Regions from separate parts of the Evansella sp. AB-rgal1 genome, predicted to be linked through region 2. Evidence: a T-box and tRNA genes for the amino acid it is inferred to sense, from the RefSeq annotation. Region 2 holds a T-box; the other holds one or more tRNA genes.

Region 1 (16,492 bases), on a different contig from region 2:
GTTATATTCTAGAAAATCACGAAATTCTTCTTTAGATACTCCTGAATCCATTGCTTCTTGTACGAGAACTTTCCACTCAGTATCAAGATCTTCTGTTAAAGAGGTATCAGTTACATTATCTTTTATTAAATGATCAATAGATATATTTAAAACAACTGCGACCTTTTCTAAGAATTGTACAGAAGGGTTTGTTTGAATATTCCTTTCTAGTGCACTTAAATAGGATTTGGCTACTCCAGCTCTTTCGGCTAATTCAGTTAATGTCATACCAGATTCTTTACGATATTTTTTTACTCGTTCTCCTATCATTATCTCTTCTCCTTTAACGGTTTCACTTTGTATTGTAACATACCCTATATGCATTCTATATTATATTTCTTATATTCGTACTATGTAAGGTAAGAATGTCCGTTGTATATCTAATTTTAGAAAAATGTATATATATATAAATATAGCACATTTTTGTTCAGTAAATAGCACAAATCTTAGTAAAGAGGAAAATAATTAGTTTTTCTTTTATTCATTGCATTGAAAACAAATACATGTGCTCTCCAGAAGCTACTATGCACATTGCTTGGAGAGCGCGTAAAGATTACAGTTAATAAGTTGCCAGTCAGTTTTTTAATACATTTTTATACATTAGTTAGAATCCATTGATGACGAACGAGCTGGTATTCCTTTAAATACGTTAAATAAAATAACAAAAGCAATTCCCCAGTAAATGGTGAATGCAATAGGGATTTGTAGATATAATATGTCGAAAATAGCGAATAAAATCGTCGGCAAAGTAACAATATAGGCAGATAAAGTCCAATTTTGTTTATAGCTTAAATTTGTTTTCCTCTTTTTATTCAAAATAATAGCTAAAACAGAAAGAGCGAAAATACCAACGAATTTGGAAGCAGTTAAATACAAGTACATAAAGACGGATAAAAGACCAATAAGGAGTGGAAGAATACCACTGACGCTATCAACTAAAGATACTAGTTCAGATTTAGTGAAGTTCAGACCAAACTCCTGATAATGAAAAGATTCTTGTATTCCACCAGAAATGAAAATAGCTTCTCGTTCCAAGATTGCAAAAGCAGATTCATACTCGCTAATGTCGTTTGCAGTGACATTACCAGAAGGGTCGAATATAATAACATCCTCATCTTCATTAATAATGATGGGGTCACTATTTTCTGCATGAAGTACACCATTGACAATCTCAAAATCAGGGAATGTTTCTGTAAGATGAAATTCCGTTTTTACGAAAAATGAGTTTATCCCAGAACCTAACATAAAGGAAGGTGGAATTGAAACAATAAGCATGAGAGTGAATACATAAAGAATTGTTTTGCCAATCTTTTGGTACCTAAAAGTAGATATCGTAGAGGGCGAGTACAAGCTTTTTAGTAATTGTTGAAATATGTTCATATTATTGGCTCCTTTGAATTTATCCTTCAATATATATGATGAGGAAAAGCTTTATGTCTAAGATAACATATTTTTTATGATCTTTTTAACAAAATATATTAAATAACTATTTGATTTTTTGTCGAAAACATGTAGGATTATGAATGTTAAATAAAAAACTTAACAAAATCTTTACAATTCATTAACAAACAATTAACATTCGAGATTTAGTATTGGGTAAGTGACGAACTAACATGAATAATGTTGAAAACAAGGGGATGAGTTTTTTGGAATTGAGAGATATTCTATTTATGTTTTTTGGTGGATTAGCAATATTTTTATTTGGAATTAAATATATGGGGGATGGTCTTCAAAAAACAGCTGGAGACAGACTTCGTGAAATATTAGATAAATTTACAAGTAATCCTGTTATGGGTGTATTAGCAGGTATTATTGTAACAGTTCTCTTGCAAACATCTACAGGTACAACGGTTTTAGCAATTGGACTTGTTAATGCTGGTTTTATGACATTACGTCAATCAATCGGTGTAATTATGGGAGCAAATATTGGAACGACGATCACAGCATTTATCATCGGTCTTAAAATTTCAGACTATGCTTTACCAATTATTGCGGTGGGAACATTTCTTATCTTCTTTATAAAAAACAAAAGAGCCAATAACATTGGACAAGTTTTCTTCGGGTTTGGTGCATTGTTTTACGGACTTAGTTTGATGGGGAACGGGCTTAAGCCATTGAGGGAGTTAGAGGTGTTTGCAGAACTAACCGTTTCAATGAGTGAAAATCCATTCTTAGGGGTATTAATTGGTACCATTTTTACTGTTGCTGTTCAAAGCTCATCAGCTTCTATAGGTCTTTTACAGCAACTGTATTCACAAGAGGCAATGGAATTAAGTGCTGCACTTCCAGTTCTTTTTGGTGACAATATTGGTACAACCATTACAGCAGTTTTAGCTGCGTTAGGTGCATCCATTGCTGCAAAACGAGCTGCATTAACACATGTTATCTTTAACGTAATTGGAACAATCATTGTTCTAATAATATTGGATTTGTATATTCCTTTTATCGCTTGGTTAGAAAAGATTTGGAATTTAAATCCGGAAATGACTATTGCTGTTGCTCATGGGATTTTTAACTTCTCTAATGTCTTGATTCAACTACCTTTTATTGGATTGCTAGCCCTAATTGTTACAAAAATCATACCTGGAAACGAGACAGTCATAGAATATAAAGCACAGCACTTAGATCCAGCACTTATTCAACAATCATCAGCAATTGCGTTGGGACAAGCAAAGAAAGAAACATTACGAATGGCTGAGCTTTCTGAACAAGGACTTGTAGAAACATCTAAATTTGTTAAAAATAAACAAAAACGACACGCTGAATTAACATACCAATTTGAAGATGCAATAAATAATTTAGATAGAAAAATTACAGATTATCTTATAAAAATTTCTGCTAATTCGTTATCGGCACATGATTCTGCAACACACTCTATGCTAATGGATACTGTTCGTGATATTGAGCGTGTAGGAGATCATATGGAGAACATCATTGAGCTAGCAGAATATCAGATTACAAACAAAGTGAAAGTATCAGGACTAGCATTAGATGACTTAAATGAAATGTTTGATTTAACGATTGATGCTTTAAGACAAGCAATTCGAGCTTTAGAGAATAACGATATAGGAGAAGCGAGAGCTGTGATTTTAAAAGAAGAGAAGATTGATAAAATGGAGCGACAATTACGTAAGAAACACATTATTCGTTTGAATGAAGGGAAATGTGAAGCATCTGCAGGTATCATTTTTGTAGATATGATTAGTAATTTAGAACGTATTGGAGATCATGCGTTAAATATTGCAGAAGCGGTAATTGGAGAAGAATAGAAATGGTAGAGGCTGGGGCCATAACGAAAGTGTAAATCTGAGAACACGAACGATAGGTATCCTTAGTGGAGGAAATATACGATGACTCCGGCGGGATCAAAAGGCAAGGGTGAGACCCCAGGAGTGCTTCAGCACTCGACGGCTCACCAGCCGCCCGCGGAACGCGAAGTATATTTCCTTAGAGAATACTATACGCAAGTATCATTTCGTTCGGATTTCTCAGCGATGGAAACACTTTTGTCTCAGCCTCTTTCTTATTTATTATGTTCATATATAAAATCATAAAAATATTGTATATTTTTCTAGTTACTATATTGACTTATTTTAATAATACATGCTATTATAGTCTTTGTCGCTGATTAATTTAGATATATATGGCGGTGTAGCTCAGCTGGCTAGAGCGTACGGTTCATACCCGTGAGGTCGGGGGTTCGATCCCCTCCGCCGCTACCATATAATACCATGTTGGACCCTTAGCTCAGTTGGTTAGAGCAACCGGCTCATAACCGGTTGGTCGTAGGTTCGAGTCCTACAGGGTCCACCAAACTCAATACGCGGAGGAATACCCAAGTCCGGCTGAAGGGATCGGTCTTGAAAACCGACAGGGGTGTTAAAGCCCGCGGGGGTTCGAATCCCTCTTCCTCCGCCATATTCCGTACATAACGATCTATGTGTTTGTTCTTTACAAGCATATAGATCGTTTTTTTATTTCATCTTATTTATAATAATGGTAATACCCTTTGAAAGACCAGAAAGGAAGAGTTGTATGTATATTGAAATAACAGAAAAAGCATATACTATGTTGCTAAAACAAAGTAGTACGTTAAAAAGGAATAACTTAGCACTAATGTACGATTATGATGGATGTGGATGTGTTGTAAGTGGAGTGATTCATTTGGTTGAGATAATCGAACCAACGGAGAGATTTGTTCAAGGGACCACAAATATTGATACAATACCAATTTGGTATGAAAAACAATATGAATGGGTTTATGATGAGAGAATGGTTGTTGATTTTGTGGACGCAAGTAATAGCTACCGTTTAAAGAGTGACAACCAAATCTTCAATTCAAGAATGAAATTTATTACTAAAATCTAAAAGTACTATATTTTTTATTTGATTTTTGAGGTTTATTATTTGAAACCGAAGGGTAATTCTGATAATGTAAATCTTGAAAAGATTACTACTTTTAGCAATATGTTTAAGGTAGTTTCCAAATGGATGGTAATAGCGCTCAATCAAGCGCTTATATCATATATTTACATATTTAACTATTACAAGGAGGAGATACAAATGGCTTTTACACTACCAGAACTACCATATGCACACAACGCACTTGAACCACACATTGATGAAACAACTATGAAAATTCATCACGGGAAACATCACAACACATATGTAACAAAACTAAATGATGCACTTGAAGGAACAGACTTCCAAGGGAAAAGTTTAGAAGAATTACTAACGAACCTTGATGCACTTCCAGAAAGCATACGAGGAGCAGTTCGTAATAACGGTGGCGGGCATTATAACCACACGTTATTCTGGGAAATCATGGTTCCAAACGGTGGGGGAGCTCCTACTGGTGAATTAGCTAGTGCTATTGATGAAGCATTTGGAAGCTTTGATAAATTCAAAGAGGAATTCAAAAATGCTGCATTAACTCGTTTTGGATCTGGTTGGTCTTGGCTTGTAGTAGATAGTGGCAAGCTATCAGTAACAAGCACACCAAACCAAGACACACCTATTATGGAAGGAAAGACTGCTATCCTAGGTGTTGATGTGTGGGAGCATGCTTACTACTTAAAGTATCAAAACTTACGCCCTGATTATGTTGACGCATTCTTTAATGTTGTAAATTGGGACGAAGTAGCGAAGCGTTTTGCAGCAGCAAAATAAGAAAGATTACTGGCTATCCATTGGGTGGCCAGTTTTTTTATAGTACAGCCCGGTGAATATCCTTTTGTTAATGGCGCACAATAAGTTGTGTCACTGCAAAAGGAGAGTCTGCTAATGAAGAAGTGGGTTCAAAAAATGGTTGGTGATATTGAGTTAAACAAGGATCTAAATGTCCTCCTTATAATTGGGGGCTTGTATGCACTCAGTATTGCCTTATCAAACACTTTCGTAAATGTATACTTATGGAAACAGTCTGGTGAGTTTATTGATTTAGCTCATTACAATTTATCGGTAGTTGTAATGCAGCCAATAACCTTTCTTTTAGCTGGTAGATGGGCAAAGAAGATTGATCGGGTAATCGTTCTTAGATTGGGCGTTACTTTCTTATCAATCTTTTTCTTTACTGTCTTATTTTTGGGGGAAAATGCAGGGGATTTTCTCATTTTGTTAGGAGGTTTATTAGGAATTGGTGCCGGTTTTTATTGGCTTTCGTTTAATGTATTAACGTTTGAAATTACGGAACCTGAAACTCGGGATTTCTTTAATGGATTCTTAGGGTTACTCAATTCATTCGCTGGAATGATTGGTCCAATAAGTGCGGGATTTCTTATTACAAATATGGAAAAGCTAATAGGCTATCGTGTAATATTCGCTATTTCCTTAGGATTATTTGTAACAGCTGTTATTTTGAGTTTCTTTTTGAACAGACGGTCTGCGAAAGGGCAATACCACCTAATAGATGTTTTTAAGGTAAGGAAAGATAACTTGAATTGGAAAAGAATCACGAGAGCTAACTTTTTCCAAGGACTTCGTGAAGGAAGCTTTGTTTTTGTTATTGTTGTATGGGTTTATGTATCCACAGGCAGCGAGCTTGCAATAGGTACGTACGGACTAATAGCATCTGCTGTATCCTTCGTTTGTTATTACTTTGTAGGCAGGTTTATAAAACCTCAATATCGAAAAAGATCGATCCTTGTTGCAGGATTAATTCTATATGCAGCAATTTTTATTATCGTGTTCGATGTTACCTTTACGAAGTTGATTCTGTACGGAATAACTATCTCCATTGCTTATCCTCTATTACTTGTTCCATATGCTTCCCTATCTTATGACGTTATAGGTAGTGCATGGAAAGCTGCAGAAATGAGAGTAGAATATATTGTAATAAGAGAACTTTTTATTAATAGTGGTCGAATCACCTCAATCTTAACGCTAATAGCATTCATTTCCTTCCTAGGTGAGGATAAAGGGATCCCAATTGCTTTAGCGATATTAGGGTTAGGACATACTATCATTTACTGGTGTATTCGTAAGATTGACTTATCTACAATTAGACATCGGGAAAATGTCTAATAAATTTAATGGTATTGGCGTAAAAATTTTCTGTCATCACTTAGCACTCACAGACTTTTTCTAGAACTTTCATTGAAAATATGTTCGATTATGATATAATACTAGTAAATTTAAGAAATGAATCGCCTGCGGTGTTGGTGAACTTCGAGTTTAAGTCGAACCGAACACCAATTCACTCGGGAGCTTTATATAAGAGTATGTACATCATGCCTTTATGTAAGGAAGATGAAAATACTTTTGCGAGCACCCACCTGCTTTTAGGCGGGTTCGTGAAATCTGGAAGATAACCGCATCTGCGGGCAAACATGTTAGACACCTTAGTGAGAGGTGTCTATTCTTATGAAAGGAACAGTGCGATGTCTGAAAAAAAAATGAAACGTAATCATTTACCCATCCGTCTAAACATATTGTTTTTTCTTGTGTTTTTACTTTTTTCTGCATTAATTTTACGTCTAGGGATTGTTCAAATAGTCCAAGGAGAAGAGTTTCAAGAACAGTTAGATCGAACAATAAACTTTAGTATTCCAATTGAAGCGCCAAGAGGACTTATGTATGATCGATTTGGGAATATACTAGTAGATAATGAACTTTTATTTACTGTAACTTATACGAATAGAAATACTCCTCAAAATGAGATGATAGAAACTGCTGAAAAATTAAATAAGTATATTACAATTGAAGAGCCTAGGTATAGTGTAGATCGTGATCGAAAAGAATATTGGGGCATAATGAATAGTGAAGATTTTGTTGCGAAGCTAACTTTAGAAGAAGCGAATGAATTAGAATTGAATGATCGTGATGTTCACCAAAAACGTATTGATAGAATAACTGAGAGAGAATTAAAAGAATTTTTTACACAAGAAGTAGAAGAAGTGTTTCTATTGTGGAGAGAATTTAATCTTGGTTACAATAACTTGCCACATAAGGTGAAGGTTGGAATAACATACGAAGAAGCAGCACAGATAATGGAAAATCTGGAGAACTTACCTGGTGTTGAGATTATAGATGATTCAAAACGTGTGTATGTATATGATGAAACGTTAAGAAATGTGTTCGGAAGTGTAGGGTCGATACCTCGAGACGATATCGATCACTTCTTAGCAAATGGATATGAAAGAAATGAAGAAGTAGGTACCAGTTATATAGAAAGACAGTATGAAGCTGTTCTAACGGGTAGAAAAGGTCGACAAGAAAACGCGGTGGATAGTAGAGGGAACTTGTTAAGAAACCCCGAAATTCATGAAGGTAGTCGCGGGAATGATCTTGTACTTACATTTGATATGGAACTACAACAGCGCATAGAGCAAATAGTCAAAGAAGAGGTAAGTAAAGTTGAATCTAGATACATTGCAGACCCAAACGCTTATGTTGTTATGATGGAACCACACACTGGAGAGGTTTTATCATTAGTAGGTTACCTAGATCAGGAGAATCGACAAACGAAAAATGATTTCGAGGGCACATTTACAAAAGCATTCGAACCAGGGTCAACGATTAAAGGTGCAACTGTTTTAGCCGGTCTTGATACAGGCGTAGTAACAGCTAATACAAGGATTTTTGATAGACCTATTACCAATATACCTAATACACCTATGATTCGTTCCCATCGACCTTTAGGTTATGTAGATGCATTATCTGCTTTAGAGCAATCTTCGAATATTTATATGGTAGAAGTGGCTATGCGGTTAATAAATTACATTCCAGGTGTCTCAGGTAGAAATTGGGGCAACTTTCAAGCTGGTTACGAAACTTTACGCTCCTATTACCATCAATTTGGACTAGGAGTAAATACAGGCATTGATCTTCCAAATGAATCGAGTGGTCTTGGTGGTGAATCGTCTGTTGCAGGGCTTCTTTTGATGTTATCTTATGGACAATATGATACGTATACACCACTTCAATTGGCACAGTATGTTTCGACGATAGCCAACGATGGTTATCGTATTGCTCCTCGTGTAGTGAAAGAAATAAGAGAACCGTTACCGGATAAACGTGAACTAGGTCCTATATCTCAGCAAATGGTGCCGGAAATTTTAAATAAGGTAGACGTTGATGAAAGTCATATGAATACAATACGTAATGGTTTTCATAGAGTTGTTTACGGAAATCGTGGCACTGGTAGAGCTTTGCAAGCATCTTATAATCCCGCTGGAAAAACGGGAACTGCGCAGGTTAGAGTTAATCGACGAGATGCTCACAATCAAACGTTTGTAGGTTATGCTCCTTATGATAACCCAGAAGTGGCTTTTTCCGTAGTCGTTCACGGTATGCATGTAGATGAGGGGGGAGTCTCACTGGCTATCTCTAAAAGAGTTCTGGATGCTTACTTTGAATTGAAAGAAAAACGTCGTGGTCCATTAAAACCTGGCGAGGAATACATGGAGATTACTATAGATGATGAAGAGGAGGAAGAAGAGGATACAAACGAATAAAGGTACAAAAATCCCGTAGAAGGTTCTACGGGATTTATTCTTATCTATACCGTTTTATAAGTTAGTTAGGGGCTGCTATGACAGAGATAACTTCATCATGACTCATATTACTTGTTAGGTTGTATTCACCCATTCTTAGTCTACGGTCTATTCCTAGTTCTAAAATATACCTTTCAAACTCACGAGCATCTTCTATTATTTGTAGTCTTTCCAGCTGTTCAGCGATGTCTCTAGTAGTCATTCCCTCACTTACTATCAATACGCCTTCAATGGTAAACTCTTCTTTTGCTACTTCTGTATCTTGTTGCTCTACTGTATTAGATTCTTCCGTGAAGTCTTTCTCTACTGTAGATTCTACTTCTTCCTCTTGTTGCATAGTAATGCTTTGCAATTCTTCCTGTAGTTCAGCAAGTTCCGTTTGTATGTTATGATACTCATCTGCGGAAAGAACAATGAATTGATCTTCTTCTAAGTACGTAATTGCTTGTTCAGGTGTAATTTCTCCATTATTACTATTCCCCATATAAAACGTTGCAGCAAAAGTGGAGGTGGCAATGAAAATTCCCACTGCTGTACCACGTAATTGATGTTTTATTGACACAATATATTCCTGCCTTCCTTATACTTTTTGTGAAAGTAGTTCATCAATTTCCACTTCACTATAATTCGTTAATGCTGCGATATCTTGGATTGTATTTCCTTCCTCGTACATAGCCAAAACATCGTCTCTTGTTAATTTGGTCCCATGACTTAACGACATATTTTCTAAAGAGTTAGTTGAATTAACCATTAATTCTTCCTCTAGTAAGGATACTTTTTTCTTTATTTGATACATCTCCTGCATAAGTTGAATAGACAAGTTTTCCATCTGTTTTTCAACTTCTTTTCCTCGATCCTTTTGGAAGATGGACAAAACAAAAAGTAAAATGGACAGTATTAATAATCCAATTATTGTTGATTGCATACTATTTTCCTCCGTTTAAAGTTTCATAAAAAAGTACAACTACTTAGTTATATCATAAAAGAAAATATCTAACTAGATGTCTTAGGACCTGTTTGTCGTAAAAAGGCGCTATATAAAGGATGCAATTAGAAAAATAACAAAAATTACCTAGAATATTGTAGAAAAAAACAACTGGTCAATATTAATACACATTTTTTTTATTTTTTTATAAAAACTTTCCTAACAATAGCAGAATGTTGGACAAGTATGACAGATACTGACAAAAATACCTTCTTGTTGGAGTGGCTGTCTCTAGGTAAGATAAATATATAAATAAAAACATTACAACGATCGATATTCAAAAATAAGAAGGAGACAAGTTTTAAATACGAGGAGGGATTGTATTGTCTGTATTACCAAAATTATCCGTTGAGTATAAAAAAAAATATGCTTTAAAATCAAGTAATGTGATGATAGATGTTCTTAATCCTTTTGACTTTCATCATTATAGAGAAGGAGAAAATAATAACATTAGCTGGAAATGGATACAGTTACCGATGAAAGTAGAAGGTAAAAAGCTAAATAAACTAGTCTTTCATAATAAAAAAGATGAATCAGTGAGTATTTCTCTACTAATAAATTATGATCTTACTAGTAATAGTGAAAAACCAGTTGTTTATTATTCCCCTTCGAAGGAAGCTTTAATAATATTCGATGGCAAAGGGTACCGCTTGTATGGGGGAGTAACAGAGTATAGTTCCAATTTTATATGTTGCACAGATAAGGTTGATCTTCAAAAATGGCTTGATGGTATTCCATTGCAATTTCAACCATTAATAAAAGAGAGTAATGGATGGGCAATAGAGCTTGAATTAAATATTAATCCGTCTTCGTCTAGTTATATATATGAATGGGAATTTCAAAGTTCTAATCTACAAGAGTTAGAGGAGTTACATTCTCAATATCGTGACTTATTATTGAACCAAAGATTATCTAATTAATAATCGGAATTTTCTTTCTCTTGATTCTAGCCTCATTTTTTGCTATTATTTTAAGGTATGAGTTAGTTTAGAGATTTGGAGGGAGAAAATATGCGTGTACAAGTAACGTTAGCTTGCACAGAAACAGGCGATCGCAACTATATTACGACTAAAAATAAACGTCAAAACCCTGACCGACTTGAGCTTAAAAAATATAGCCCAAGATTAGGACGTCATACGTTGCACCGTGAAACAAAGTAATAACAACGAGAGTAACAAAAAACTTTAATAGTTTTTGTTACTCTTTTTCTTTTTTAAAAGAAAGTATAACATTTTTGGACTTAGAAAGTTGTCTAGCTCCAGGCGCCAGGACCTCGTGTCAAATAACCTGGCCGATTAAAAAGTAAAAAGCACTTTTTATCGTCCAGAACATTTGCATTTCGGTCCTGAGAGGGCGCCTTGCGCTTTTTTTATTACATATTATAGGGTGATACAAATTGAATAAAAAACATTTAAGGGAAAAAGTAAAAAAGAAATTAGAGTGTATATCGTTGGCTGAAAAAAAAGAAAGAGATAATGTTATTCAACAAAGGTTATTTTCGTTACCTGCTTGGCAGGCTGCAAAAGTCGTTGGTGTAACAATTTCTATGGAACATGAAATAGATACATATACTATTATTAACCACGCTTGGGAGGAAGGTAAAACTGTTGTTGTACCTAAATGTATTCCTAAGGAGCGTAAACTCCTTTTTTATCGGATCACATCCTTTCATCAGTTGGAGGAAAGTTATTATGGTTTAAAAGAACCGATCCCTAATAAAACAGAAAAATATCATCCGGAGGATATGGACTTACTACTAGTTCCTGGCATAGTATTTGATAGAAGGGGGTATAGAATAGGGCATGGTGGAGGATATTATGATAGGTTTTTACACGGTAAGAGTATGAAAACCTGTTCGTTATGCTACGATTTTCAGTTCGTAGAGGTTGTTCCTAATGAGAATCATGATATACCTGTGCAAATTATTATTAAAGATACTGATCTGATGATACTATGATAGTAATTATTTATTTGGGAATATTACAGCTTAGATGGATCCAAACACACTTTTGTTCCTCCTGTTAATATAAGTCTTAAAATATCGGTTAAAGAAAGGTGAAATGCAATTATGGTATATGGAAGCAAAACGACGCGTGTCGTGATCATTGGTACAGGCTTTGTGGGATCAAGTTATGCATTTTCATTAATAAATCAGAATGTAGCAGATGAAATGGTATTACTAGACTTGAGTAAGGAAAAAGCAGAAGGGGATGCGATGGACTTAAATCACGGACTCCCTTTTGGTTCACCTATGAAGATTTGGGCAGGCGATTATTCCGATTGTAAAGATGCTGATCTTGTTGTAATTACAGCTGGTGCTAATCAAAAACCTGGTGAAACTAGATTAGATTTAATTGAGAAGAATGTGAATATTTTTAAAGGCATTGTAGGCTCTGTGATGGAAAATGAATTTAAAGGGATATTTATTGTAGCTACAAATCCTGTGGATATTTTATCTTATGCAACTTGGAAATTTTCAGGATTACCAATGGAACGAGTTATAGGGTCTGGTACGATTCTTGATACAGCTCGGTTTCGGTTTTTACTGAGTCAATATTTTGATTTGGATGTACGTAACATTCACGGGTATATTATGGGTGAACATGGAGATACAGAACTACCTGTTTGGAGCCAAACAAGAATTGGTTCCGAGCTTATTGATCGTTATATTGAGCATAATAAGCCTGATACAAAAAAAGAAGATTTGGATGAGATCTTTATTAATGTACGTGATGCAGCTTACCATATTATTGAGCGTAAAGGTGCAACACACTATGCAATTGCAATGGGATTAAAACGATTAACAAGAGCAATTTTACGAAATGAACATTCCATATTAACTGTTTCTACACTGCTTAAGGGAGAATTTGGGTTAGATGACCTTTATATAGGTGTACCTGCAATTGTTAGTCAAAATGGTATTGAACGAGTAATGGAGATTGATTTAAACGAAGAAGAAATGAAACAACTACATCATTCTGCAAAAGTATTAAAAGAGGCAATGGCTCCTGTTTTTAAGCCTTAGTAGAAGGCATCAACATTCTAACTGAAGTCTAGCTAATGTCAAATAGTGTTAATGGAACTTTTTCTACACAAGGATAATATTTGATTTTTGATCCACCCTAATAACAGGAAGGCATTGAAAAAGATAAAGGAACTTTTTCAATTAGAGGGTACTCATACAAAGATAAAAGCGAATTTTTGAGTGTCTTCAAGACGATAGGAGGGATTCACATGCAACGAATATTATTCTTGCTTGGTATATTTTTTGGAGTTAGAAGTATCTTACGTAATAGATACCGCATTATCAATGCATTTTTATCAAAAAGATGGTTACGCCGTCTTTCAGTAGCATTAGTTATGCGCATCCCTGCAGTTCGAGAGAAAATGATGTATCAAATGCTACGTTAATCCCGAGAAATTTTCGGGATTTTTTTATTCATAGTAACTTCGCATAAATGGGGGTGAGATACTTGAAATGGGAAGGAATATGTTTTGATTTAGATAATACATTGTTTAGTCATGAGCAGGCGTTTAAACGTGCAATAGAGGCTTGTTATGATTTATACTTGTGTAAAGAATGGAGCGTGAAATCTAACGTTTCTTTTGAATATTTTTTTTCTGTATTCAAACGTAATTGTGATAAATATTGGGGGTTGTATGAAAATAAGAAGTTGTCGAAAGAGGAATATAGAACGATACGGTTTAATGAAACGATGAAAAAGTTACATTTACCATGTGAAGATGGTGCTGCTTCTATGTTTCATTCTTATTATGATAAATCCATAGATAATTTTAGTGAGCCATTCCCTAGTTTATTTCCTTTGCTTGATCTGCTAAAAAAGTTGAAACGGAACATAGCAGTCTTAACAAATGGGAAAAGTACTATTCAAAAAAATAAAATAAACCATTTAGGTGTGATTCCATGGATTCAGAGAGAAAATATTTTTATTTCAGAAGACATAGGTTTTGCAAAACCGCAGGTAGAAATATTTAAGTATGCCGAGGAAAGATTAAACATAAAAGCTGCTGAACTACTGTATATAGGTGATTCATGGCTGCATGATGTAGTTGGACCGATGGAAGCTGGATGGGATTCCATTTTCTTAAATACAAGAAAAGAAGAGCGAAAGACAAATCATCAACCTGTTAAGGAATTTCATACATTAGAAGAAGTTCGGTTATTTTTTGCAAACTTTGATAAATAGAGTGGGATTTTTACTCGGTTAAGAGGAATTGGAGGGTTGCTCCATGAATAAATTGGATGTAATAATTCGTTATTGGGAAATTGTTAACCACCTAATAAACCATGAGGGTATGAGAGTAATTTATATTCATAAAAATGGTGAAGAAGTCTGGATGGAAGATGACCGAAAAGAACCATTCCAAATTATTCGACTTGCCCAAAAGGATTTTGATTGGAGCCGTGATGTAAAGGTTGATATAAAAAATACATACGAACAGGCGAAACTTATTAGAAAACGTGTAGGATTACGTTCGGCAAACGTAATAAATGTTATTCTTTCTCCTTATGAACCTGTGGATAGTTATAAAGAATTTATCAATCAGCCATTGCCTTTCACTGCAGGGGGAAAACACCAACAACGAACAATACTAATTCCTTATGATAAGATACAAAGTATTTTTTTTCCTTTAGCTACGGAATGGAATCTAAAAGATATGCCTTCCTTCTTACCTTTACCATCACTGGAGGACGAAGGTAATTATATTCGTTCCTTACGATATTCTGTACAAAACGCCTCAGAAATGCGCCATGAACAAGAGCGGAAAATCTTTATGTTTGGAAAGCCTATCTTTACATACCTATTACTAGCACTAATTATGATTATGTTTACCATAGTAGAGTACTATGGATCTTCTCAAGATGTTGCTACCCTAATTGAATTTGGAGCAAAATTTAACCCTTACATTCATGAGGGGGAATGGTGGCGTTTTTTTAGTTCCATGTTTCTTCACATAGGTTTCCTTCATCTAATGATGAATTCTCTAGCCTTATATTTTCTTGGTAGTGCAGTGGAAAGAATATTTGGTACCTTTCGTTTTATTTTCATATACTTTCTTGCGGGATTTCTTGGTTCCGTTGCAAGCTTCGCATTTAATGAACAAGTTTCTGCAGGGGCCAGTGGTGCTATATTTGGATGTTTCGGAGCATTATTATATTTTGGTTTGATACACCGTAGATTGTTTTTCCGTACGATGGGGATGAATGTACTTGTCATACTGGCTATAAATTTAGCATTTGGTTTTCTAGTTCCAATGGTTGATAATGGAGCCCATATTGGTGGACTAGTTGGTGGGTTTGTTGCGTCAGCCATTGTAGGTCTTCCAAAACATAAAATTATAAAAATGAAGATAATAGTAATTGTTTTTACAATTATTAGTTTTTTTGGTCTTTTATCTTATGCTTATTCTCAAGAAGAATCCATCCAGACCTATGCTGTATTTTATCAACTAGGACAGGAACATGTCCAAAATGATGAATATGAGGAAGGGAAGCCTTATTTTGAGAGGATAGTTTCTGGAAACCTAATATCTGCTGAGCCTATTTTAACGGAAACGTATTTCACTTTATCCTATATCCAAGCACAACTTGGAGAATATGAAGATGCAAGGGAAAACCTATTGAAAGTATTAGAACGAGAGCCAGACTTGCAGGATGCGCATTATAATTTATCGTTAGTTTATTTGGAATTAATGCAATATGAAGATGCATATGAGCACATTCAACGAGCACTTGCAGAAAGTCCGAATGATGATAAATACCTTCAAATTATGCGACAAATAAATGAATTGTTAAAAAAGGACTGAACAGCCATGTTTAGTCCTTTTTAATGTGTTGAAGTAATTGTTGTTTCGTTCCATCATCTGTTTCATACAAGACAAGTAAATGCCCTCCATTTTCATGGAGAAGGATGAGAGGTAATGTATTCCCAATTGGATCATAGTCTTTATCTGTAAATGTGTTCACTCCTAAAATGTAATATCGATATAATCCTTCCCACAATTTACCTAGAACTTCATTTGTCTTTTCTTGTGTAAAAGATGGAAATGGTTGTGATTCATACTTTGCTAACTTGTCAAAAGGTATTTCAAAGTAGGTAGATCGATTTATTTGAAACTCTTCTAGTAATTCTTCCCATTTATACATTAATTGTTGCTCAATAATGGAGTCAAGTAAATTCTTACTTCTCTTCTCCATTGTTGTTTTTGGTTCTCTGAATGTTAAAATTGGTGATAGTGGTGAGTCAATAATATATAGGGTATCTTGGCTCATCGTTCGTTTACTCTTAATTAATTCTTCAGGATAATGAACTTCTGCATAGTGAAGTGAAATTGCTACATGTTTTCCACTATCTTCCCCGTAAAAGCTCGATTTTCCCGTGATTTTATTATTATTTTGTTTACTTTCACTACGCTTATCAACTAGTATTCCGTTTTCGAATAGTAAGGAAAT
Region 2 (16,492 bases):
GATGAACTAAGAAATGATTCTCAATTTATTCGTATAACAAATGCTGGTTTAAAGGAAAGCCATCCACATGATGTACAAATAACAAAAGAAGCCCCGAATTATTCACTGTAATGGTAAAAAATAATAGTAAAGATTGGTAGGTAGGGGTTATACCCTATCTATTTTTTTTTATGTTTGTATGGTAAAATGACGTTTGTTGTTGTATTTTTCAAAGATCAAAATAAAGGTAATTCATATATATTGTACAAACAAGAATGGAGAGGATAAGAAAATGATGATAAAGAAAACAGGAGTTCTATGTTTATCGATCCTAATACTATTTATTAGCTTTTTTATAATAGGTTCCACTACTACTATGGCAAATTTTGATATTGGTGTTGATACTGCCATATTAGTTGATGCAGATACGGGAAAAATTTTATTTGAAAAAAATATAGATCAACCACGTCAACCAGCTAGTATGGTGAAGATGATGAGTGAGTATATAATATTAGAAGCGGTCCATAATGGGGAAATTAATTGGGATCAACTAGTTCCTATAAGTCCTTTTGTAGCGGAGATGTCTCATGAACCGGGTCTTTCTAATGTTTTTTTACGTGTTGATGGGGAATATACAGTGAGAGATTTATATGAGTCTGTTGCAATCGAATCAGCTAATGCTTCCACTGTCGCACTAGCTGAGTTGATTTCTGGTTCGGAAGGTCGATTTGTAGAAAGAATGAATGAAAAAGGAAAAGAGCTTGGTTTAGGAAAGCTTTTGCGTGATGAAGGAACTGGAAACCTTGATGATCTTGCAGCAAGTCGTGTAGGTGATTTCCAATTTGTAAATACAACAGGACTTCCTAACAGTTTGATGAATGGAAACCATCCTGAAGGAACAGGCGTAGATGAGAACAACTATATGTCTGCTAGAGCTACTGCAACTTTGGCATTTCACTTAATAAATGATTTTCCAGAGGTTCTAGATACTGCAAGTATTCCTCAAAAAATATTTATGGAAGGTTCAGGCCTTGATGAAATGACAATGAATAACTGGAATAAAATGCTTCCAGGTTCATTAGTAGAAAACTGGGATTATCAACATACGGATGGGTTAAAAACAGGATTTACTAATAATGCTGGATACTGTTTTGCTGGAACTGCAGAACGAGAAGGTCAACGAGTAATTACTGTAGTAATGCAAGCTGACTCAGAAGGTCACCGATTTGCGGAAACTCAAAAGTTAATGGAGTTTGGTTTCAACAACTTTTCTCGTCAAGAAATTTTCCCGTCAGAAATGGTGTTAGAAGGATATGAAACGCTTCCTGTAGTTAAAGGGAAAGAAGACGAAGTATCCATTTCTACAACGAACAACGTAACGGCTTTTGTTCACCGTGATGAGGTTGATTCTTATAGTTATCGTGTAGAATTAGATGAATCACTCTTAGACGAGGATGGAAGATTAATCGCTCCTATTGAAGCAAATCAAGTAATTGGTACAATGTTTGTTGAATATGTAGGTTCTGGTGAGGAAAACTATATTGTGGGTGCAAATCCTAGTGCTAGAATGGTGGATATAACTACCAATGAATCAGTGGAAAAAGCTGGTTGGTTCTCATTAATAATGAAAAATATCGGTGGTTTTTTCTCTGGAATATGGAGTTCGGTAGCAGACACTATTCGCGGATGGTTTTAAATAAATAAGAGAGTGTCGAATGAGTAAAACGTTTGGCACTACTCTTTTTTTAAAATATTTAACTTAACATGTAAATTTATCCATAATTATTCAGTATTATTATCAATAAATATTAAATATTTGCTATTTTAAGGGTAATTCCTATCGAAATAGTTGTTTTTTTCGATATAATAGAAAAGGTAATATTGGACTGAAAAACCAATGGAGAATTACAATACAAAAATTATTGTAACAAGGGGGAGCAACAAAATGGAAAGACAAGTTGGTACAGATCGTGTAAAACGTGGAATGGCAGAAATGCAAAAAGGTGGCGTCATTATGGACGTTATCAATGCAGAACAAGCGAAAATTGCAGAGGAAGCAGGTGCAGTAGCAGTAATGGCGCTTGAGCGTGTTCCTTCTGATATTCGTGCTGCTGGTGGGGTAGCTCGTATGGCTGACCCAACAATCGTAGAAGAAGTAACAAATGCAGTTACCATTCCAGTTATGGCAAAATGTCGTATTGGACATATTGTAGAAGCTCGTGTTTTAGAAGCAATGGGTGTTGACTATATTGATGAAAGTGAAGTATTAACGCCTGCGGATGAAGTATATCATTTATATAAACGTGATTTTACAGTACCATTTGTTTGTGGTGCTCGTGATATTGGTGAAGCAACTCGACGTATCGCAGAAGGTGCTTCTATGATTCGTACAAAAGGTGAACCAGGAACAGGAAATATCGTTGAAGCTGTTCGTCATATGCGTATGATGCAATCACAAATCAAACAAGTATTAACAATGTCTGATGATGAGTTAATGACGTTTGCAAAAAATACCGGATCTCCATATGAAGTATTAGTGGATATTAAACGTAATGGTAAATTACCTGTAGTTAACTTTGCTGCTGGTGGAGTTGCAACTCCTGCGGATGCTGCGTTAATGATGCAATTAGGAGCTGACGGAGTATTTGTTGGTTCTGGTATCTTTAAATCAGACAACCCTGAGAAATTTGCTCGTGCTATTGTAGAAGCAACGACACACTATCAAGATTATGCTCTAATTGCTGAACTTTCAAAAGATTTAGGTGCCGCAATGAAAGGAATTGAAATATCTACATTAGAGAAAAAGGATCGTATGCAAGAAAGAGGCTGGTAATTAGTGGCCTATCCTTTTATGGAAGGGGGTAGCATCATGATTAAGATTGGTGTATTAGCATTGCAAGGTGCAGTGCGTGAACACGTCCATGCATTAGAAGCTTCAGATGTTCAAGTTATTGTTGTGAAAAAAGTAGAGCAGTTAGAAGCGCTTGATGGATTAGTTTTTCCTGGTGGAGAAAGTACAACAATGAGACGTTTAATTAATTTGTACGGATTTTATGAACCATTAAAAGATTTTGCTAAAAGAGGCAAACCTGTTTTTGGTACATGTGCAGGTGCTATTCTCATGGCAAAGGAGCTAGTTGGACAAGCTGAACCGCATATAGCTGTTATGGATATGAAAGTGGAAAGAAATGCATTCGGCCGTCAACGGGAAAGTTTTGAAGCATTGCTAAAGGTTAAGGGTATCGGAGATGATGTACATGGTGTATTCATTCGAGCTCCTATAATTAAAGAAGTTGGAGAAGGTGTAGAAGTAATTGCTGAATTTAATGGAGAAATTGTTGCAGCAAAACAAGGTCCATTGTTAGCGTGCTCCTATCACCCTGAATTGACGGACGATCATCGCATGCATCAATATTTCGTTGAAATGGTGCGAAATTGTGTGGTACACACTTGATTATTTTAGAAATAATCGGTTATGATAGTAATACTAATAAAAAATGTTGATATTTAATTGCGTGGAAGGGAAATAGTAACAATAGCGATACTCTTCAGAGAGCCGATGGTTGCTGCGAATCGGTGTGTTCCTATCGTGAATCCATCCCAGAGCAAAGTAGTTGAAGTAATAAGTAGGCTACTTCGGTTTCGACCGTTACTCGAATAAGGTGGAAGTGTATTTGCACTTCAACTAGGGTGGCAACGCGGGTTAACTCTCGTCCCTGATATTTATATCAGGGATGGGAGTTTTTTTGTACTTTAAGGAAGTTTAACTTCGCTAAAGGATTAAAGTATAAGAAAAACTAAGGCTTTCGCGATTAAGGACTTGGCGATAAGCCAAGGTTATCTAATACATAAAAGGAGGAGTAGAAAATGTTAGATGTAAAACTGTTAAGAAATAACTTTAAAGAAGTAAAAGCTAAATTAGTTAATCGAAATGAGGATATTTCTGAGTTGGACCGATTTGGTGATCTTGATGAAGAACGTAGAAGACTTATTCAAGAAGTAGAAGAGTTAAAAAACCGGAGAAACACGGTTTCTCAGGAAATATCTCAGCTTAAACGAGAAAAGAAGAATGCCGAGGATTTAATTAGTGAAATGAAAGATGTTTCTACTAAAGTAAAAGAACTCGACGAAATGCTCCGAGGTATAGAAGAGCAATTAGATGCTATCTTATTATCTATTCCTAATATCCCACACGAAAGTGCACCAATAGGGGCCGATGAAGAAGAAAACGAAGAAATACGTCGATGGGGGGATATACCAACGTTTGATTTTGAAGCAAAACCTCATTGGGATATCGCAACTAACTTAGGTATTTTAGACTTTGAGAGGGCAGCTAAAGTTACAGGGAGCCGCTTTGTTTTTTACAAAGGAGCGGGTGCAAGACTAGAGCGAGCGTTAATTAATTTCATGATGGATCTTCACCAAGATCAACATGGTTACGAAGAAATACTTCCTCCTTATATGGTGAACCGAGATAGTATGACAGGTACAGGACAGTTACCTAAATTTGAAGAGGATTCATTCAAAATTAGAGAAGAAGAATACTATTTAATTCCTACAGCAGAGGTTCCAGTAACAAATTTACATCGAGACGAAATTTTGGATGGAAGTGAACTTCCTATAGCTTATACAGCATATAGCGCATGTTTTCGTTCTGAAGCGGGGTCTGCTGGTCGTGATACAAGAGGGTTAATTCGACAACATCAATTCAATAAAGTTGAGTTAGTTCGTTTTGTTAAACCAGAAGAATCTTATGAGCAACTAGAATTATTAACGTCTCACGCAGAAAAGGTTTTGCAGCTACTTAAATTACCTTATCGTGTATTGAATATGTGTACAGGAGACTTAGGTTTTACAGCAGCGAAAAAATACGATATTGAAGTATGGATTCCAAGCTACACTACGTATCGAGAAATATCTTCTTGCAGTAACTTTGAATCATTTCAAGCAAGACGAGCAAATATTAGATTTAAAAGAGATGTAAAAGGGAAAGCGGAATTTGTTCATACTCTAAATGGATCAGGTTTAGCAGTAGGAAGAACCGTTGCTGCTATAATTGAAAATTACCAACAAGCCGATGGTTCTATCATAGTTCCAGAGGTATTACAACCATATATGGGTGGAAAAGAAAGAATTGAATAAGTAGTTATTAAGAAACTATTTTTAAGTATGTGTAACTTAAAAATAGTTTTTTTTGTTACATAGTAAGAATTATTTAAATATAAGATTGTTACAATCTTCACTATCAGTTTATTCCAGTAAAGTTCCAAAGTCTAAATATAAAAGAATTATTAAAAACAGATATAAAATTGCAATAAAAGAAATATAAATGAAACATAAAATAAGTGGTAACATAATCTAACATAGTAAATTTAAAACAATTATATATATTTATACATATATCTGTATAAACAATCGTAATTTTTATTATTTACTATAAGGTTATAATTATTCACTTGAATAAATATTATATTTTTTCAGATAATTTAGTAAACCGAAATATCAGAAATAAAATAATTTTTAGAAAACTATGTACTTATGAGTAGAACTATGATAAATTATTGCTTATAAAAATAGTTGCTAGTTTGTAGGAAATTTTACAAAAATTTAAACAAATTAAATTTATACTCACTAATGAATAAATTATCATATAAAATCAAAAGAACTTTTGTAATATATAATTATTTACTTTTTATAGTAAAAAATGGGGTGAGTAAATGCATAAGCAAGATCAACAAGAAGTACTAGATAATAAAGGATTTAAGAAGCAGCAAGAGTTGTTGGAAGTGAAAGGGTTAAAAACATATTTCTATATGGAAGATAATAAAGTTGCAAAGGCAGTAGACGATGTAGATTTTACTATTAATAAGGGAGAAACTCTTGCTATCGTAGGAGAATCTGGAAGTGGAAAAAGTATCACATCTCTTTCCATTATGAGATTGATACAATCACCACCTGGAAAAATAGTAGAGGGTTCCATTAAGTTAGAGGGAAAAGATTTGTTAAAGCTTTCAGATAGCGAAATGAGAAAAGTACGAGGTAATGATATCGGGATGATATTCCAAGAGCCCATGACATCATTGAATCCTGTATATACAATAGGAAACCAAATCGCTGAATCTTTAATAAAACATAAGAAGATGAAAAAGAAAGAAGCCTATAAAAGAGCAATTGAACTTTTAAAGCTAGTAGGTTTCGCTAGAGCGGAAGAAATCGTAAATGAATACCCACATCAACTGTCCGGTGGTATGAGACAAAGAGCAATGATTGCTATTGCCATGTCTTGTGACCCAAAGCTATTAATTGCAGATGAGCCTACAACTGCATTGGATGTTACCATTCAAGCCCAAATACTAGATTTGATGATAGAAATGAAAGAAAAGTTTGAGTCTTCTATTCTTTTAATTACTCATGACCTTGGTGTAGTTGCTGAAGTATCTGATAGAGTTTTAGTAATGTATGGTGGACAAATTGTTGAAGAAGCCCCTGTGCATGAATTGTTTACGAATGCAAAACATCCTTATACAGAGGGATTATTAGCAAGTATTCCTAATATTGATGCGGATATTGAACGTTTAGAGTCTATTCCAGGAGTTGTACCACCTGCACATCGTTTTCCAAAGGGCTGTCGATTTGCTCCACGTTGTAAGCATGTAATGAACAAATGTAATGAAGCAAATCCTGATCTCTTAGAGTTCGATTCAAAGCACAAAGTCAGATGTTATCTCTATGAAGATTAAGGAGGGGTTATCGTTGGGTGATAAAGAGAAATTACTAGAGGTACAAAACTTAAAAAAGTATTTTCCAGTTAAAGGCGGAGTACTTCAAAGAACTGTTGGAAATGTAAAAGCAGTAGATGATGTAAGCTTCGATGTTTTTAAAGGGGAAACGTTAGGAATTGTAGGAGAATCAGGTTCTGGAAAATCAACGTTAGGAAGAACGATTCTTAGATTACTAGATCCAACTGAAGGAAAAATCCTCTTTGAAGGTGATGATATATCAACGTTAAGCAATCGGAAAATGAGACCTTATCGTAAAGATATGCAAATGGTTTTCCAGGATCCATATGCATCATTAAATCCAAGGATGAGCGTTGGAGAAATAATTGAAGAACCTCTCATTGTTCAAAAGGTGTTAAGCAAAAAAGATCGTAAAGATAAAGTAGTAGATTTATTACAAAAAGTAGGTTTACCTGCAGAAGCAAGGGATAAGTATCCACATGAGTTTTCAGGTGGTCAACGACAACGTATTGGTATCGCTAGGTCTTTAACGTTGAATCCAAAATTAATCATAGGAGATGAACCTGTTTCTGCGTTAGACGTTTCCGTTCAATCTCAAGTGTTAAATTTAATGGAAGATCTGCAAGATGAATTCAACCTTACGTATCTTTTCATTGCCCATGATTTATCTGTTGTGAAACATATTAGTGATCGTGTAGGGGTTATGTATTTAGGAAAACTAGCTGAAATTGGCCCGAAACATCATATCTATAATAATCCGTTACATCCATATACAAGAGCATTATTGTCGGCTGTTCCAATACCGGATGTTGAAAGAAAGCGTGAAAAAATAAAGTTAAAAGGTGAACTACCTAGTCCGTCAAATCCACCAACTGGTTGTCCATTCCATACTAGGTGTCCTGAAGTTCATGACAGATGTAAAGTTGAATTACCAGAACTTGTTCATCAAGGAGAAGGGCAGTATGTGGCTTGCCACTTATATACTAACTAGTAACTAAACAAAAAATATGTTCTTTAAGGAGGTGAGGGGCGGAGGGATCAAGTAGTCGTTTATAGAATCTATTTTTTGAATTTTCAAACATACCAAGGGGGTAAATGAGAATATGAAGTTAAGTAAAATTTGGTTAATGCTTATCTTATCAATGGTTTTAGTTCTTGCTGCTTGTAGTGGTAACAACACTAATACTACTGGTAACGATAACAATAATAACAATGATAATGAAGTAAATGACGACAATAATAATGAGGAAAACAATAACGAGGATCCTTCAGGCCCTCAATCTGGTGGAAGAATTACGGCAGGTATGTATTCTGCACCTGGTCATCAGTTCAACCCAATTTTCTATTCTGATACGTATGAAGCAAACATTTTAAGTTTTACTCATGATACTTTATTAAAGTTAAACGAAGAGTTCTTATATGAGCCACATATGGCGAAAGACTATGAAGTAAACGAAGACAATACTGCAATTACTTATTATTTACATGAAAATCTTAAATGGCAAGATGGTGAACCTTTAACTGCAAATGACGTATATTTCACTTATGCATCTCTTGCAGATCCTGACTATGTTGCTGCAGGTGGAGTTCGTACTGACTATGTTCGATTCTTAAAAGGTTATGAAGAATTCAACACAGGAGCAACAGATGTATTTGAAGGGGTAGAAGTAGTAAACGATTATGAAGTTACATTCCATTTCGCTGAGCCTAACATCACTCCTGAGTTCCGTACAAACTTTATCATTATTCCAGCTCACATTTTTGAAGGTGTTGCTGTAAAAGATATGGTAGATCACCCTGCTTCTCGTGATGGTGGTGAAGTTATCGGTTCTGGTCCATTCAAATTAGATAGCTTTATCGAAGGTGAGCAATACATCCTATCTCGTTTTGAAGATTACTGGGCAGGTGCTCCTTACCTTGAAGGCATTACATGGCGTGTAATTGACCAGTCTATTATGCCTGGTATGCTTGAAAATGGAGATTTAGACATGATTGCTGAGCCAGGTGGAGTTCCTTCTGCTGACTATGAGCGTGTAGACGGTTTAGATAACATCACTACATTCTTAACACAAGCATTTGCATATCAATATATGGGTATTAAACACCACCACCGTACTACAGAAGATGTAGAAGCTGGTGCGATCAATCCTGATAACTGGGTTGTTAACGAAAAAGTTCAAGACAAACGTGTTCGTCAAGCTATGATGTATGCAATCAATCGTCAAGCGATTGTTGATGGATTATTAAATGGTTTAGGTTCTGTATTACATGCTCCATTCCCAGAAGCTTCATGGGCTTATGATGAAAATTCATTTTCTATTTATGACTATAATCCAGAAAAAGCAAAAGAGCTTTTAGATGAAGCTGGTTATAAAGATACAAATGACGATGGATTCCGTGAAGATCCAGCCGGAAATGAGTGGGTGTTAAACCTAGACTACCCAACTGGAAATCAAGTTCGTGAGCGTTCTGCACCAATCATCGTTGATGAATTAGCTGCAGTAGGAATTAAAGTTGAAATGCGTTCTCCACGTGATGCAGGTACGCACTTTGATATCGTTGAAAAAGATAACACTGATTGGGATCTATACTTAGCTGGTTGGAGCTTAGCTACTGGAGACCCAGACCCAGCTGGTATCTGGAAAGTGGATTCAGGATTTAACTACATTCGTTGGATTGATGAGCATAGTGATGAGTTAATCGAAAAAGCTGTTACAGCACCAGACGCATTTGATATTGATTTCCGTGCGGAAGTTTATAACGAGTGGACTGCTTACGTAACAGAGGAAGTACCAATGATTTTCTTATATTCTCAAGACAACATTTACGCATATAACTCTGCGTTACAAAATGTAAAAGAAATGCCAACAGGTATTTACCAAGATCCACACTTATGGTGGTTACAACAATAAAAATATAGAATTGTCGTGTTAAAAAGGGTGCACGGCCTCGGTCGTGCACCTGTTTTTATTCTGTAGGAGGAGTGCTGAATGCATAAGTATATCACCCGTCGTATTTTACAATTTATTCCTATGTTATTCTTTATTACTGTTATTGTATTTGGCCTAGCCAAAGCGGCACCTGGAGATGTTTTATCCGGTGAAAAGCTAGATCCTAATATTCCACATGAAGTATATGAAATGCGTCGAGAAGCACTCGGCTTAAATGATCCTATACCTGTTCAATATTGGAATTGGTTATCTTCGGTTGCAACTGGTGATTTTGGTACTTCCATGCAGTATAGCGGTCGGCCAGTAATAGATTTGATAAATGCTAGAATCATGAATACTATCTATTTATCATTGTTCGCTTTAGCGGTAACTCTTGCTGTTGCTATTCCAATCGGAATTTACTCTGCACAGAAAAAATATTCACTTTTTGATTATGGAGCTACGACCTTTGCCTTTTTAGGTCTGGCAACCCCCAACTTTTTTGCAGGGTTAATAGCGATATACATTTTTGCCTTTACCTTGGGATGGTTCCCTGCACAAGGATCAACAACGACAGTTGGACTAACTGGCATAGAACTTTTTCTTGATAAATTAAAACACCTTGTGTTACCAGGTTTCACGTTGGGATTAGCCAGTACAGCAGCATACATGAGATATATGCGAACTGAGATATTAGAAGTCAAAGGTAGTGACTTTATAAGAACAGCACAAGCAAAGGGTCTCAGTAATCAATCTGTACTTTATAAACATACGTTACGAAATGCTCTTATTCCCATCATTACATTATTAGGGTTAGAGTTTGGAACGTTATTAAGTGGTGCAATTATAACAGAGCGTGTTTTTAACTATCCAGGAATCGGAACATTGTTTATCAATGCGATTCAGAACCGTGATTATCCAGTAATTATGGCGATAAATTTAATATTAGCAGTAACAATCCTAGCAGGGAATTTATTAGCTGATATTTTTTATGCGATTGTAGATCCTAGAATCCGATATGATTGAGGTGAATGCTAATGGAAACGCAAGTGCAAAAAAACATGGATCCCACTCCGGACTTGCAAGGAGCTAAAATAGAAAAAAGCTTGAGTCCTACACAATTGGCATTTCGCCGATTTAAGAAAAATAAGTTAGCTATTGTCGGTATTTTCATTCTTGCATTTTTTGTTTTAATTGCAATATTTGCAGATGTTATTGCGACACACAATCCCAAACAGTATGATATGTATAATATAGAAGCTAAAGCTTCTTCTGAAAACTGGTTAGGTACAGATAGCTCTGGGCGAGATAATTTCTCAAGATTAGTTCATGGATCTCGTATATCCCTTACAGTTGGAGTCTCTGCAATGTTCTTTACATTAGTTATAGGTGTAGCTTTAGGTTCATTAGCAGGTTATTACGGTGGTAAAATTGATGGTTTTATCATGAGGATAACCGATGTTATGATGATTCTACCCTTCTTATTACTAGTTTTAACTGTTATAGCAATCATGGAGAGGATAAATATAGTCATATTTGTCGTCATAATCGCACTGACCTCCTGGCCAACCTTAACGAGATTAATACGAGCAACATTCTTATCACTTAGAGAAAAAGAATTTATACTAGGAGCACGTTCTATTGGTGCATCTGATGCAAGAATTATATTTAAGCACTTTTTACCAAATGCAGTAGGTCCAATCATTGTAAATGCAACGTTAATGATGGCTACCATGATCATCATTGAGTCTGCACTTAGCTTTATTGGATTTGGTATTCCACAGCCAACGCCTACATGGGGGAACATGGTAACAGAAGCCACGAACCTACGTATGCTTGAAAATAACTGGGAAGCCTGGTTACCACCAGGGTTAGCTATTCTATTAACAGTACTAGCAATTAACTTTATTGGTGACGGACTGCGAGATGCATTTGATCCAAAAAGTAATCGATAAGCTATAACCTGCGTACTATTGCGCAGGTTTTTGTGTTTTTACCCTTAAAGGAAATTTGCACAATGGAGAGTGAAAATCATTATAAGATTATTTATTATCCAGAGTTAAGCATACTCAATTCCAGTTGAAAGTAGAGGGAAATGGATACACCGCAGAACGATTGCGTTCAAGGAGGCTCGGATATTCCCCGCAGGACAGAGAGTGGACTGAAGCCAATGGAAATCCAATAAAGTTAGCTTTACTAGATATTCTGGTACGCTTATTTTCAGTGGACATATACAATTTGTCTTTCATTGGAAAAACACGTAAACTCAATATGGAAGGAAGTTTCTTTGTAAGGGTGATAACATGAGTGTAAAAGAACGATGGCTAGAGGAAGACGAATATTTTATGAGACAAGCTATCCTCGAAGCAAAAAAAGCACAAGATATTAATGAAGTTCCTATAGGTGCATTGGTTGTTATGGACGGTACAATTATTGCAAGAGCACATAATCTTCGAGAAAGTCAGCAGCAATCTATTTCTCATGCTGAGCTACTAGCGATACAAAAAGCGTGCGAGGTGGAAGGTAGTTGGCGATTGGAAAATTGCGAACTTTATGTTACGTTAGAACCGTGTCCCATGTGCGCTGGAGCTATTTTACAATCCCGTATAAAAAGAGTCGTATTTGGAGCATTTGACCCTAAGGCTGGTTGCTGCGGATCCATTTTAAATCTATTAGATGAACCACGATTTAATCATCGTGTTATCACAAAAAGTGGTGTTTTAAGTGATGAATGTAGTGAATTACTAACAAACTTCTTTAAGCAGTTACGAAAAAATAAGTTAAAGTAAAATGCATAGTTTGTTATAATCTTCATATATACTATTTCTTTCAACTAAGGAGGGTTTTGATGCGTCCGAACCAAATTTCTTTAGAAACTGCCAAAATGATGTCTGAGAAATTGAAAATGCCTATTGAGCATGTTATGCATACACCGCCACACATTTTAATGGCAAAGCTTCAACAAGTGGAAAAACAGAAATCAAATTCTGAGGAAAACGACAAAGAGGCAGAATAGAAACGGTCTAGTTATTGAGGTTTGGTGAAAGAAGCCAAGTTTTCCATAAATCGTTTTTGCTCTACTATTGCAATTATATTGGAAAAGCTCTATACTTGTATTTGCGTCACTATGACGCCTAACTATATTATCAATTTTGCCGTGCTAAGCGGGGAGGTAGCGGTGCCCTGTACTCGCAATCCGCTATAGCGAGGACGAATCCCTTCTCGAGGTTTTAGCATTTTAGGGTCTGACCTAAGTAAGTGGTGTTGACGTTTGGGTTCTACGCAACGGGAACCCGTGAACCCTGTCAGGTCCGGAAGGAAGCAGCAGTAAGCGGACCCTTCCGTGTGCCGTAGAGTTGCCTGGACCGAGCTAACTGCTTAGGTAACGCCTAGGATGCTATTATCGACAGAAGGTGCACGGCATCTTCATTACATATAAAAGCTATTTGGTCTTTTTCCAAATAGTTTTTTTGTTGTTAAGCGTACTATATTTTTTACTTGTGGATACTAGTTGTGTCATGGAAAGAAGCTCAGATCAAGCGCGCTTAATTGCTCCGCGTAAATTGGTTTAAAAAGCTGCATAGAAGCCTATTCAAGCAGTTCTTCGCTCGAGGTCAAATAACCTGCCAGAACATTTGCTGGTCGCTGGTGATCTTAGGCGCTTGCGCTTTTGCTCCATATAATATTAAACTAGTCCATATTTTTAGCAATTCATTTTGTAAATGTTCAACTCAATCGTTATAATAAGAAGGAGTAAGTTTTTTTGAGCGATTGTTTTAAAACAAAGATGTGATCTAGTAAAAGGGAAGGGTGCGCCATATGAGCTATCAGGCACTATATCGAGTTTGGCGTCCAACATGTTTATCTGATGTTGTTGGGCAAGAACATATAACAAAAACCTTAAAAAATGCGTTACTACATCAGAAACTCTCCCATGCATATTTATTTACTGGACCAAGAGGAACTGGGAAAACAAGTGCCGCAAAAATTATTGCTAAGGCAATAAATTGTGAAAAAGCACCGACAGAGGAACCTTGTAATGAGTGTGCTTCATGTAAAGGTATACAGGATGGTACCATTGTTGATGTAATGGAAATTGACGCAGCAAGTAATAATGGTGTTGATGAAATCCGAGACATACGTGACAAAGTAAAATTTGCACCTAGCGCAGTACCTTATAAAGTTTATATCATAGATGAAGTTCATATGCTTTCTTCAGGTGCATTCAACGCTCTCTTGAAAACGTTAGAAGAACCTCCGAGGCACGTTATATTTATATTAGCTACAACAGAACCACATAAAATTCCCTTAACCATAATTTCAAGGTGCCAACGATTTGATTTTAAACGTATTAGCTCACACGCAATGATGAACCGGATGAAGGAAATCATTGAAACTTCAAATGTGATTGTGCAAGAGGAAGCCTTATCTATGATTGCTCGAGTATCAGAAGGTGGTATGAGAGATGCTTTGAGTTTATTAGACCAAGCGATATCATATGCAGATGGATCAGTGACTCTTGAAGATGTTCTTTCTATTACTGGCGCAGTATCCCAACAGCTTTTTTACAGTATTGCATATGCTATGAAAAATGGAGACGTTGCAACTGGGTTGTCTGCAGTAGATACAATTATACGAGAAGGAAAAGATCCTAATCGTTTTCTAGAAGATTTGATTTTCTTCTATAGAGATATACTTATGGTAAAAGCAGCTCCTAACTTAGAAGAAAGTAAAAATAGGCTGGAAATGGATGATGAATTTAAAGAAATATCTGAAAAGCTAGACCAACCATATATTTATTCCATAATGGATCAATTAAATCATTATCAACAAGAAATGAAATGGTCAAATCATCCAAAAGTATTTTTAGAAATGTTTATCGTTCAAGCTTGTCAGCTATCAAAAGATTCTACTTCAAGTTCTGTGGACCAAAGTGAAACGGTACAATCTTTATTAAATAGAGTTAATCAGTTAGAAGCAGCTCTCCGTCGCATAACGACGAATCAAGGAGTAGAAGGCTTACAAGGGGAGCGGAGTTCTGAAGCACAACGTCCAAAACCAAAGGCAATACAAGCAAGTGGGAAAAGTCGTGCTCAAATCTCAAAAGTGAAGGGGATGCTTCAGAAAGCATCAAAACAACACTTGCAATCGTTACATAGCCAATGGGGTCAAGTGATGGAAAGTGTGAAACAACAAAGCGTTCCAGCCTCTGCATGGTTAAATGATTGTAAACCTGTTGCATGTTCAGAAAATGATTTTGTTCTAGCTTTTAAAAATGAAATGCATCGTGATATGATAGATGATAAGTTCCGTGATTTAGTTGAACAGACTGTTTCCTCTCTTATGCAAAGACCGATGCAAGTTAATGCATTACTCGTATCTCATTGGGAAGAAACAAAAGAAGCTTTTTTAAAGGAACAAGATAATTCAAGTAGTCAGCAAGATGGAGCAAAATCTCAAAAGGAAGAAAGTCCACTTATCGAAGAAGCTGTGAAACTTGTTGGGCGAGATTTAGTGGAAATTAAAGAATAAATTAAATATTGTCCACAAATTTGTGGAGAAAGGGAGGGTATTACAATGAAAAATATGGGAAATATGATGAAACAAATGCAAAAAATGCAACGAGATATGGCGAAAGCGCAAGAGGAATTAAAAACTGAAACAGTAGAGGTGTCAGTAGGTGGAGGAATGGTTACTGTAATCGCTACTGGAGAAAAAAGAATTCAAGATATTAAAATTAATGAAGAAGTTGTAGATCCTGACGATGTTGAAATGTTGCAAGACTTAGTATTAGCTGCAACGAATGAAGCTTTGGCAAAAGTGGATGAGCTTGTTGAACAAAAAATGGGTAAATTCACAAAAGGAATGAATATTCCTGGGTTATTTTAATTTTTACCATATACAGTGTAAAAGCAAAAAAGACTTGGTTGTTATTCCAAGTCTTTTCTTTATGAAAAATATACTCTTACGTTTTTAATATAATGGTACAATAAAGGAGTACATTTCCACTCTTGATATACCGTTAATATGAGTATAGTAAATATGAAGTGTTTTTATGAAAGGAAGAAAAAAATATGCAATATCCACTTCCAATTTCGAAGTTAATTGAAGGATTTATGCGGTTACCAGGTATTGGACCAAAAACAGCAGCGCGACTTGCTTTTTATGTTTTAGATATGAAAGAAGATGATGTCCTAGATTTTGCGAAAGCGTTAGTCAATGCAAAGAGACAATTAACATATTGTTCCGTATGTCATCATATTACAGATACTGATCCTTGTAGAATTTGTGAAGATAAAGGGCGTGATCAAACAATTCTATGTGTAGTACAAGAGTCTAGAGATGTGATTGCAATGGAGAAAATGAAAGAGTATACAGGCTTATACCACGTTTTACATGGAGCTATTTCTCCAATGGATGGAATCGGACCAGAGGATATTTATATACCAGATCTTTTGAAACGACTGCAAGATGATACGATACAGGAAGTAATTATTGCTACGAACCCAAACATAGAGGGTGAAGCTACAGCGATGTATATATCGCGTCTCATAAAACCAACAGGAATTAAAGTGACAAGGATAGCTCATGGTTTACCAGTAGGAGGAGACCTAGAGTATGCTGATGAGGTAACCTTATCAAAAGCAATAGAAGGTAGACGTGAACTATAAGGGGGCTTACTATGCTTTTTCGAAAAAAAAGAAAAATTAGGAGTCAAGAAGATGAATCCTTGCTTTGGCACTTAGAGAAATTAAAAAAAACGGTTAATCAAAAAGAAAGTTTATTAAATAGTAGTGTCGATTATCACAGCAATGTCCTATATAGTGCAAAACTAGAAAAGGT

Evidence for each region. The T-box of region 2 lies ahead of serS (serine--tRNA ligase). A T-box ahead of a tRNA ligase gene usually reads a tRNA of that ligase, here a tRNA-Ser.
Region 1: it encodes a tRNA-Ser, which carries the amino acid that the T-box ahead of serS (serine--tRNA ligase) is inferred to sense. The anticodon was not compared.

Annotation. Positions count from the first base shown of each region.
Region 1 covers NZ_JBGUAU010000025.1:18,264-34,755, forward strand. Annotated here, with positions in the region: gene ACERII_RS18805 (helix-turn-helix domain-containing protein) at 1-309, opposite strand, end outside; gene ACERII_RS18810 (DUF1189 domain-containing protein) at 640-1,419, opposite strand; gene ACERII_RS18815 (Na/Pi cotransporter family protein) at 1,677-3,308, shown strand; tRNA gene ACERII_RS18820 (tRNA-Met) at 3,685-3,761, shown strand; tRNA gene ACERII_RS18825 (tRNA-Ile) at 3,776-3,852, shown strand; tRNA gene ACERII_RS18830 (tRNA-Ser) at 3,865-3,957, shown strand; gene ACERII_RS18835 (iron-sulfur cluster biosynthesis family protein) at 4,075-4,407, shown strand; gene ACERII_RS18840 (superoxide dismutase) at 4,603-5,208, shown strand; gene ACERII_RS18845 (MFS transporter) at 5,323-6,561, shown strand; RNA gene ssrS (6S RNA) at 6,682-6,867, shown strand; gene ACERII_RS18855 (peptidoglycan D,D-transpeptidase FtsI family protein) at 6,918-8,993, shown strand; gene ACERII_RS18860 (hypothetical protein) at 9,055-9,594, opposite strand; gene ACERII_RS18865 (hypothetical protein) at 9,613-9,957, opposite strand; gene ACERII_RS18870 (hypothetical protein) at 10,341-10,937, shown strand; gene rpmG (50S ribosomal protein L33) at 11,028-11,177, shown strand; gene ACERII_RS18880 (5-formyltetrahydrofolate cyclo-ligase) at 11,414-11,974, shown strand; gene ACERII_RS18885 (L-lactate dehydrogenase) at 12,086-13,042, shown strand; gene ACERII_RS18890 (sodium:proton antiporter) at 13,252-13,428, shown strand; gene ACERII_RS18895 (HAD family hydrolase) at 13,491-14,225, shown strand; gene ACERII_RS18900 (rhomboid family intramembrane serine protease) at 14,269-15,846, shown strand; gene ACERII_RS18905 (hypothetical protein) at 15,857-16,492, opposite strand, start outside.
Region 2 covers NZ_JBGUAU010000051.1:646-17,137, reverse strand. Annotated here, with positions in the region: gene guaB (IMP dehydrogenase) at 1-111, shown strand, start outside; gene ACERII_RS24835 (serine hydrolase) at 272-1,675, shown strand; gene pdxS (pyridoxal 5'-phosphate synthase lyase subunit PdxS) at 1,925-2,812, shown strand; gene pdxT (pyridoxal 5'-phosphate synthase glutaminase subunit PdxT) at 2,849-3,433, shown strand; T-box leader at 3,487-3,700, shown strand; gene serS (serine--tRNA ligase) at 3,847-5,121, shown strand; gene ACERII_RS24815 (ABC transporter ATP-binding protein) at 5,697-6,719, shown strand; gene ACERII_RS24810 (ABC transporter ATP-binding protein) at 6,733-7,710, shown strand; gene ACERII_RS24805 (ABC transporter substrate-binding protein) at 7,823-9,631, shown strand; gene ACERII_RS24800 (ABC transporter permease) at 9,710-10,675, shown strand; gene opp4C (oligopeptide ABC transporter permease) at 10,687-11,604, shown strand; gene tadA (tRNA adenosine(34) deaminase TadA) at 11,953-12,438, shown strand; gene ACERII_RS24785 (YycC family protein) at 12,498-12,665, shown strand; RNA gene ffs (signal recognition particle sRNA large type) at 12,805-13,070, shown strand; gene dnaX (DNA polymerase III subunit gamma/tau) at 13,469-15,181, shown strand; gene ACERII_RS24770 (YbaB/EbfC family nucleoid-associated protein) at 15,227-15,538, shown strand; gene recR (recombination mediator RecR) at 15,724-16,320, shown strand; gene ACERII_RS24760 (YaaL family protein) at 16,332-16,492, shown strand, end outside.